Regions from separate parts of the Micromonospora sp. D93 genome, predicted to be linked through region 2. Evidence: riboswitches for the same ligand, from Rfam matches in the RefSeq annotation. Region 2 holds a riboswitch; the other holds the start of a gene.
What was found. A riboswitch is a leader RNA that binds a small molecule or an ion and turns the genes downstream of it on or off. The one in region 2 is predicted to bind cobalamin.
Positions count from the first base shown of each region.

Region 1 (4,416 bases), on a different contig from region 2:
CGGCGTGCAGGTCGACCTCCTCGACGGTCCAGGTGTTGCGGATGGCGTCGCGGAACCGGTCGAAGAAGTGCGGGTAGCGCATCGGGCGGAGGGTGAGGTCCATCCCGGGGTCGAGCAGCATGTGCGTGGTCCTCGTGTCGGTGGTGCGGGTGTCGGCGGTGGTGGCGTCGGCGGGGGTCACTGGCAGGCCTCGCACGACTCGGGGTTCTCCAGCGAGCAGGCCAGCGCCTCCGCGTCGACGGCGACGGCGACGGGTGCCACGGCGCTGACGGTGGCCTGCTGGATCCGCGTCGCGGGGCGCGAACGCAGGTAGTAGGTGGTCTTCAGCCCGGCCTTCCAGGCGTAGAGGTACATCGAGGAGAGCTTGCCGATGGTCGGTGCGGCCAGGAACAGGTTCAACGACTGGGACTGGTCGATGAACGGGGCGCGGGCGGCGGCCAGGTCGATCAGCGCCCGCTGCGGCAGCTCCCACGCGGTGCGGAACAACTCCCGTACGCCGGCCGGCAGCTCGGCGATGTCCTGCACCGACCCCTCCGCCCGCTTGATCGCCGAACGGATCCGCTCGGTCCACAGACCGCGGGCCTTCAGCTCGCGTACCAGAGCGGTGTTGACCTGGAGGAACTCCCCCGACAGGGTTTCGCGCTTGAACAGGTTGGACACCTGCGGCTCGATGCACTCGTAGCACCCGGCGATCGAGGCGATGGTCGCGGTCGGCGCGACCGCCACCAGCAGCGAGTTGCGCAGCCCGTACGCCTCGACCTGCTTCCGCAGCGCGCCCCACCGCGCGGCCTGCGTGCCCTCGACACCCCACAGGTCGGGCTGCAGCTGACCCCGCGCGGCCCGGGTCTGCGGGTACGCCGGGTGCGCTCCGAAGTCGCGCGCCAGGTCGGCGGACGTCTCCAGTGCGGTCAGGTACAGCTCCTCGCTGATCCGGGTGGACAGCTCCCGCGCGGCCGGCGAGTCGAACGGCAGCCGCAGCGCGAAGAACACGTCCTGCAGGCCCATCAGCCCGAGCCCGACCGGCCGCCAGCGGGGGTTGCTCGCCGCCGCCTGCGCGGTCGGGTAGTAGTTGATGTCGATGACCCGGTCGAGGAAGGTCACCGCGGTCCGTACCGTGGCGCGCAGCCGCTCCCAGTCGATGCCGCCGTCGGCGAGGTGGGCGGCGAGGTTCACCGAGCCCAGGTTGCACACGGCGGTCTCGGCGTCACTGGACACCTCGACGATCTCGGTGCACAGGTTGGACAGGTGCACCACGTTGCCCGGCTCGGCGGTCTGGTTGCAGAGTCGGTTGGCGGCGTCCTTGAAGGTCATCCACCCGTTGCCGGTCTGGGCGAGGGTGCGCATCATCTTCCCGTACAGCTCCCTGGCCGGGACCTGCCGCACGTAGCGGCCCTGCGCCTCGGCCTCCCGGTACGCGGTGTCGAACCGCTCCCCCCACAGGTCGGGCAGCTCGGGCACCTCGTGCGGGTCGAACAGCGACCACAGCTCGTCGGCCTCGACCCGGCGCATGAACTCGTCGGGGATCCAGTTGGCCAGGTTGAGGTTGTGGGCACGCCGGGCGTCCTCGCCGGTGTTGTCCCGCAGTTGCAGGAACTCCTCGATGTCCGGGTGCCACGGCTCCAGGTAGACGCAGGCCGCGCCCTTGCGCCGGCCGCCCTGGTTGACCGCGGCGACGCTCGCGTCCAGCGTGCGCAGCCACGGCACGATCCCGTTGGACTGTCCGTTCGTGCCTCGGATCAGCGCACCCCGGGAACGGACCCGGGAGTACGCGATGCCGATGCCACCGGCGAACTTGGACAGGTTGGCGACCTGGGCGTACCGCTGGTAGATCGAGTCCAACTCGTCGAGCGGGGAGTCGACCAGGTAGCAGGAGGACATCTGGGTGTGCCGGGTCCCGGAGTTGAACAGGGTCGGTGAGCTGGGCAGGTAGGCCAGGCTGGACATCAGTCGGTAGAAGCCGACCGCCTCGTCCGCCGTCCGGGACAGGCCGCAGGCCACCCGCAGCAGCCAGTACTGCGGGGTCTCCAGCACCAGTCGGCTGGTGGGGTGGCGCAGCAGGTAGCGGTCGTACACCGTGCGCAGGCCGAAGTACTCGAACCGGCGGTCGCCGTCCAGGTCGATGGCGTGGTCGAGCGTCGTGGCGTGCGCGGCGACGAACGTGGCGGTGTCGTCACCGATCAGGCCCTCGGCGTGACCGACCCGGATCGCCGCGCTGAACGAGGTGATGCCCTGCCGACGCACCTCCTTGTCGACGTAGCCGGCCAGCAGCCGCGCGGCGAGGCGCGAGTACTGCGGCTCCTCGCCGATCATCTCGGCCGCGGTCTGGATGGACAGCCGGTCCAGTTCGGCAGTGGTCGCGCCGTCGTAGAGACCGCTGATGGTGCGGGTGGCAACCCGCATCGGGTCGACGTCGGTCAGGTCGTCGGCCCACCGCTCGACCGCCCGGACGATCTTGTTCACGTCCACGGGTTCGGTGGCGCCGTCGCGCTTGCGGACCTGCATCGGCGTCCGCCGCACTGTCGCGTCGCCGCTGACCGGGACTACCTCGGTGACTGTCACCACTCGCTCCTCGGAGTTCGAGACCTGGTGGCCCGGACGCGAGGAGACAGACACCGACGGACGCCACGCCAGCCCGGCGTGGGTCAGGTGGCGTCAGCCGTCCCACGCGGCCTCGGACCGCCGCCCACCCGGGTGCGGGTACGCGGCGCGCTGGCAGGTCTTCGGACTCGCGGGCACGACCGGACTCGCCGGTCTCCTACTGGCCGTCGCTTCCCAGGCCGATTGGTGGCCCAGTGCTGATGACGGCTGTCGTTCCCACTCACCGCTGCGGGACAGTCCCGGATTTCCACCGGGTTCCCTGTTGCCTCGACCGCACCGGATGAGCGGCCGAACCAGCTGCGTTCGACACCATATATAGGGACGCAGTCGTTGTCACACCCCACATGTCGGTCTCGGGCGTGTCGGGGACCGGCTCGGTGATCACCGTCACCACTGTGGCCAACCCACGCACGCCGAGCATCTGGGACGGGCTTCCGCGCGTGTGTCGACAAGCGACATAGGTTTGATCTATCGGGGCAGCAAACATCATACGTATGCGGGCCTGCGGCGATCGATATCGTTGACGTGCCGGAGCCGCCCTCCGTATACTCCCAGTGATCATCTGATCTTTAGCCTAGCTGGGCGAGGAGCGCATGCCGCAGATCACCGCCGTCACCGTCGAAGACGTCCGCTTCCCCACCTCCCTGACCGCTGACGGGTCAGACGCGATGAACAAGGACGGCGACTACTCGGCGGCCTACGTCGTCCTGCACACCGACGGCGTCGACGGAGTGGGTGCGCCACTCGCGGGGCACGGCCTGACCTTCACCATCGGTCGAGGAAACGACATCGTCGCGGCGGCGGCGGTCCACCAGGCACAGCTCCTCGTGGGCCTGGACGTGGCGACGATGGCAGCGGACATGGGCGCGGTCTACCGCCTGCTGACCTCCGACTCACAGCTGCGGTGGCTCGGCCCGGAGAAGGGTGTCGTCCACCTGTCCCTCGCCGCCGTGTTGAACGCGTCGTGGGACCTGGTCGCCCGGGTCGCCGACAAGCCGCTGTGGCGGCTGCTCGTCGACATGTCCCCCGAGCAGCTCGTCGACATCGCGGACCTGCGCTACCTGTCCGACGCGCTGACCCGGGACGAGGCACTGGCCATCCTGCGGGCCAAGGAGGCCACTAAGGCCGCCCGCCTCGCCGAACTCGACCGGACCGGCTACCCCGCCTACACCACCTCGGCGGGCTGGCTCGGCTACGGCGACGACAAGCTGCGCCGACTGTGCCAGGAGGCGGTCGACACCGGCTACGGCTACGTCAAGCTCAAGGTGGGCGCCAACCTCGATGACGACATCCGCCGATGCGCGATCGCGCGGGAGATCCTCGGACCGGACCGCAACCTGATGATCGACGCCAACCAGGTGTGGGACGTCGGTCAGGCCATCGAGTGGGTCACGGCCCTCGCCCAGTTCAAGCCACTGTGGATCGAGGAGCCGACCAGCCCCGACGACATCCTGGGCCACGCGGCCGTCCGCCGTGCCGTCGCTCCGATCGGCGTCGCCACCGGCGAGCACTGCCACAACCGGGTGATGTTCAAGCAGCTGTTCCAAGCCGAGGCCATCGACTTCTGCCAGCTGGACACCGGCCGGTTGGCCAGCATCAACGAGATCGTCGCCGTGCTGCTGCTCGCCGCGAAGTTCGACGTACCGGTGTGCCCACACGCCGGTGGTGTCGGCCTGTGCGAGATGGTCCAACACGTGTCGGTGCTCGACTACGTCGCGATCTCGGGGGATCTCACCAACCGTGTCACCGAGTTCGTCGATCACCTGCACGAGCACTTCACCGATCCGTGCATCATCCAGGACACCGGCTCAGGCAGCG
Region 1 covers NZ_JAGPXW010000008.1:152,853-157,268, reverse strand. Annotated here, with positions in the region: gene KBX71_RS12615 (ribonucleotide-diphosphate reductase subunit beta) at 1-121, opposite strand, end outside; gene KBX71_RS12610 (ribonucleoside-diphosphate reductase subunit alpha) at 178-2,502, opposite strand; cobalamin riboswitch at 2,694-2,911, opposite strand; gene KBX71_RS12605 (enolase C-terminal domain-like protein) at 3,192-4,416, shown strand, end outside.
Region 1: linked by a shared signal. The riboswitch ahead of KBX71_RS12610 (ribonucleoside-diphosphate reductase subunit alpha) and the one ahead of KBX71_RS03270 (acyl-CoA thioesterase) in region 2 are both predicted to bind cobalamin.

Region 2 (4,416 bases):
CACTGACATCAGACGCGCTGCTCGAGAACATGCGAGCCAAGTTCTTCGGGCAAGTCGATCTGGTTCTCACCGGCCAGAACTACTGCACTGACCGAGCCTCCTTTACTCTGACTTCCGGTATCTTCGCTGACCAAGCATGGCCGCACGTCACTGGCGGCGGCGTCATCAGCGGGGCCTTGCACAGCTTTGCCCTATCGGCCGCGATCGAGCTACCGCGGGGTATGCGGATCAATGTCGTCAGCCCCACGATGATAGGCGACTCCGCTGACGCCTACGCCGAGCACTTCTCCGGCATGCGTCCGGTGCCGATGGATCAACTCGTCAACCACTACCTGCAATGCGTCGAAGGCGACGAAACGGGCCGCATCATCCGAGCCTACGGATGACCGCGCCACTCACCTCTGCCGAGCCTATCGGCACAGCGGTGACCAAGACCGCCGACGGCAATGCCCCAGCACTCCGGCGAGGCCATCGCGAATCTCCCGCCCGGTTGGTCAAAATCCTCGAACAGCCGCTCGGCGAACAGGTCCGAGGCGGGTGCCCTCGGTCACCCCGGCCGTTCGACAGCCAGCACCAGCCAGTCGGAGGGCCGGAGGGTTGAGCTCTTCGGCGTGAACGAACGGCTCCGCTCAACCGGCGACGTCCACGATGACCTTACCCTCGGCGGTGCCGTCGGCGACCAGCCGGTGGGCGTCCATGACCGTGTCGAGCGTGAACGCGCGTGGATCCAGTCGCGGGCGCAGCGCACCGGCATCGGCCAGCGTCGCGATCTCGCGCAGGATGTCGCCGTGGTGTTCGCGGCCCCGTCCGGTGAGCATCGGCAACAGGGTGAACACCCCGGAGTAGGTCGCGCCTCGGAACGACAGCGGGGCGAGCGAGTGCGACCCCCAACCCAGTGCGCTGACGACGTGCCCGTGATAGGTGCGTACCGCCGCGAACGACGCGTCGAGCGTCGCGCCACCGACGTTGTCCACGACGATGTCGAACCCCTCGCCGCCGGTGTACCTCTCGACGTACTCCTCGATTTTGCTCGCTGTGTAGTCGATCGGCACGGCGCCCAGGCTCTCGATCACCCGCATGCTCGCCGGCCCGCCCGTGGCGTACGCCTCGGCGCCGCGCGCCTGGGCAAGCTGCACACCCACGTAGCCAACCCCGCCGGCACCGCCGTGCACCAGCACCTTCTGCCCGGCGTGGACTCCGGCACGGTCGACCAGCCCCTCCCAGGAGGTGACCGCCGCCAGTGGCAACGCGGCGGCCTCCCGCATCGAGAGGCTCTTCGGCTTGTGGGCCAGCAACCGGGCGTCCACGGCGGCGTACTCGGCCAGCGAACCCTGGAGGTCGCCGACGCCCCCGCAGAGCCCGTACACCTCGTCTCCCGGCTCGAAGCTCGTCACCTCCGTGCCGACCGCCGCGATGACGCCGGCAAGGTCCAGGCCGAGCACCGCGGGAAGCGCGACACGCGCGTGCGCGGCCTTCCCTGCCTGGATCTTCGTGTCGAGCGGGTTGACGCCGCTGGCGACGATCCGCACCAGCACCTGCCCGCGCTTCGGGGTGGGGTGATCGATCTCCTCGACCGTCAGCGGAGCGTCGAACTCCCGCAGCACCGCAGCGCGCATAACCATCCACACTCTCCGTGATCGAGGTTTCACGTGGACGCTATCCGACCGGATAGGCGGCGGGGCGGGTTCCTCGGACCGCGCCAGCGCCGCAGCGGGCGGACCGCGCAGGGGTCAGCCGTCGTCGGCGCCGTCGAGCAGCGCGCGCCGCAGCGCCAGCCGGTGCTCCCGGCGGATCTCCGCCTCCCGGTACCGGCGTCGGTCCCCGTCGGTCTCCGGTAACAGCGGCGGCACGATACGAGGCTGGCCGTCGTCGTCGATGGCGACCATGACCAGGTGGGCGGTGGCCACGTCGGTGGGCGGCACCGCCCGGTCCCACCGGTCGGCTGTCACCTTGACCGCCACCTCCATCGAGCTGCGGCCGGCCCAGGTGATCCGGGCGTCGACGTGAACGACGTCGCCGACCCGCACCGCGCGGAGAAACGCCGTCTCGTCGATGGCGGCGGTCACCGCCGGCCCGTCGGAGTGCCGGGCGGCGACCACACCGGCGACGGAGTCGATGAGGTTGAGGATCCGGCCGCCGTGCACCGTACCCATCAGGTTGGTGTGGTGCTGGTCCATGATCTGCGAAAGGGTCAGGTGCGACGCCGACGGCGCTCGGCCGGCGATCGTGGTGGTGTCGTGCACAGCGGTAGTCCGTCCCTCGGGAAACCACACCGCCGGGTCGCGGACACACGCTGACGAGGACTGGCCGCGCACCACACTCACGGCCCGTCACCCGCTCAGCCCACCCGCGAGGCCGACGGCAGCGCACACGGTTGTGTACGCGGCGCCGGCAGGTCTTCGGACTCGCGGGCCTGACCGGTCGAGCCGGTCCCCTACTGGCCGTCGCTTCCCAGGCCACTGGCCCAGTGCTGATGACGGCGGTCGTTCCCACTCACCGCTGCGGGGCAGCCCCGGATTTCCACCGGGTTCCCTCTTACGACGCCCAGCCGGTCACGACGGGGCGAACCAGCGCCGTCGGCAGCATAGCTGGCCAGGGGATCTGTCCACCCGGGGCGTCCTGCCGCGGCGGCGGATGGCCTCATCGTCAACTTTTGTCGTCTGAGGAAGAAGATCGCCACCTATTGAAAAAAGTCTCGCGAGGGTGAGGATATCCAGATGCGTCGTCTCCCCCAGACTTGCGGGCGGGTGGTCTCGGGCCTCCTCGCGTTCCTCCTCGCCTCGGCGGTCGCCCTCCTCGCGTCCGCCCAACCCGCCGCAGCGCACGGGACGCTCGCCATGTCCACACCGGCGAGCGGCGCCACCGTGCGCGAGCCGTTGACGTCGGTGCAGCTGTTCTTCACCGAGAAGGCCGCCGCCAACGCGTTCTTCACGATCACCGCCCCGGGCGGCATCCGTGTCGACAACGGCTGGTCGCAGGGGGAGCCGAAGCCGCTGGAGAAGCCGGTACGGGAGTACTTCCTGGTCAACGGGCAGTTCGAGCCACGGGAGTACACGACGGGGTTCCCCGCGGTGGTGTCCGTCTCCCACCTGCCCGCCAAGGGCCAGTATTCGGTGAGCTACCTGTCGGTCGCCTCGGACGGCGACACCGTGCGGGGCACCCTGACCTTCCGCTACGACGGGCGGGTGACGGCGGCGCCGAAGGGGTGGAGCCCGCCGTCGACCCAACCGGACCCGGCGCTGGTGGCCGCCAGCGAGCAGCACAACACGTCCGGGCAGGCCTCTGCGGTGCCGACCACAGCTGACGATCCGTCGAGCCCGCCGGCTGCGGCGGCCCCGTCGACCGGGTCGACCGAGGAGAGCGGTCCCGGGGCGCTGGCCTGGGCCGGCTGGGCGGCGGCGGTCGCGGCGGTCGGGGCGGTGGCCGGGTTCGTCGTCTGGCGTCGCCGATCCGCCGGCACACCCACCGGCCGGGGCCGTACCTCGGCGGCGACCTCCGGCCGACGCGGCGGTGGCGCCCGTGTCACGAACAGGACCGGCACTGGCAAGTCCGTCGGCGGCAAGGCTGCCGGGGACAAGGCCGTCGGCGGCAAGGCCGGCGCTGGCAAGATCGTCGGGGGCAAGGTCGGCGTCGTCGCGCGTTCCGCGAGCGACAAGCAGCGGCCCGCGACCGTGCCGGCGGAGCGCAAGGGCAACACGGTCGTCACGGCCCGCACGGGCGTTGCTGTCGATCCGACGCCTACCGATCAGGTGACCAAAGCCCTCGCCAGCACGGACGGCGAGCCGACTGTCGAACCCGGACCACGGCCCGACACGGACCTCGCCGCCGCGACGCCTGGGTCCCGGCTGAGCAACACCCACCTGGCGCTGTTCGTCGGTGGCCTGGTGGTGGCTCTGTTGGCCGGGTTCGGGTTGGCCCGCATCGGCACCGCCGACGAGAGTCCGACGACCGGCAACGCACGACCGGCAGCCGGTGGACAGCCCGACTCGGGCCAGGCGGGCTCCGCGAGCGACGGGCACCAACACCCGGCCGGTACGGGGCCGCACACACATCGGGGTGACGACGCGACGGGCGCGACGCTGGCGACCGGGACGACTGTCAGCGCCGGTGGGTACACCCTGCAACCGCTGGAGCGGTCCCAACCCCCTGGTGTACGCGCCGACTACCGGTTCCGCGTCGTCGGGACCGACCGGCAGCCGGCAACGACCTTCGCGGTCGTCCACGACAAGCCGTTGCACATGATCGTGGTCGGCCGCGACCTGTCCGGCTACCAGCACCTGCACCCGACGATGGCACCCGACGGCACCTGGAGCGTCCCCCTGACGCTGGCCCGCCCCGGCGGCTACCGCGTCTACGCCGACTTCTCCGTCACCACCGCCAACGGCACGCAGATCCCCCTCGTGTTGGGCGTCGACC
Region 2 covers NZ_JAGPXW010000002.1:242,563-246,978, forward strand. Annotated here, with positions in the region: gene KBX71_RS03260 (short chain dehydrogenase) at 1-386, shown strand, start outside; gene KBX71_RS03265 (zinc-dependent alcohol dehydrogenase family protein) at 630-1,622, opposite strand; gene KBX71_RS03270 (acyl-CoA thioesterase) at 1,731-2,177, opposite strand; cobalamin riboswitch at 2,373-2,587, opposite strand; gene KBX71_RS03275 (copper resistance protein CopC) at 2,718-4,416, shown strand, end outside.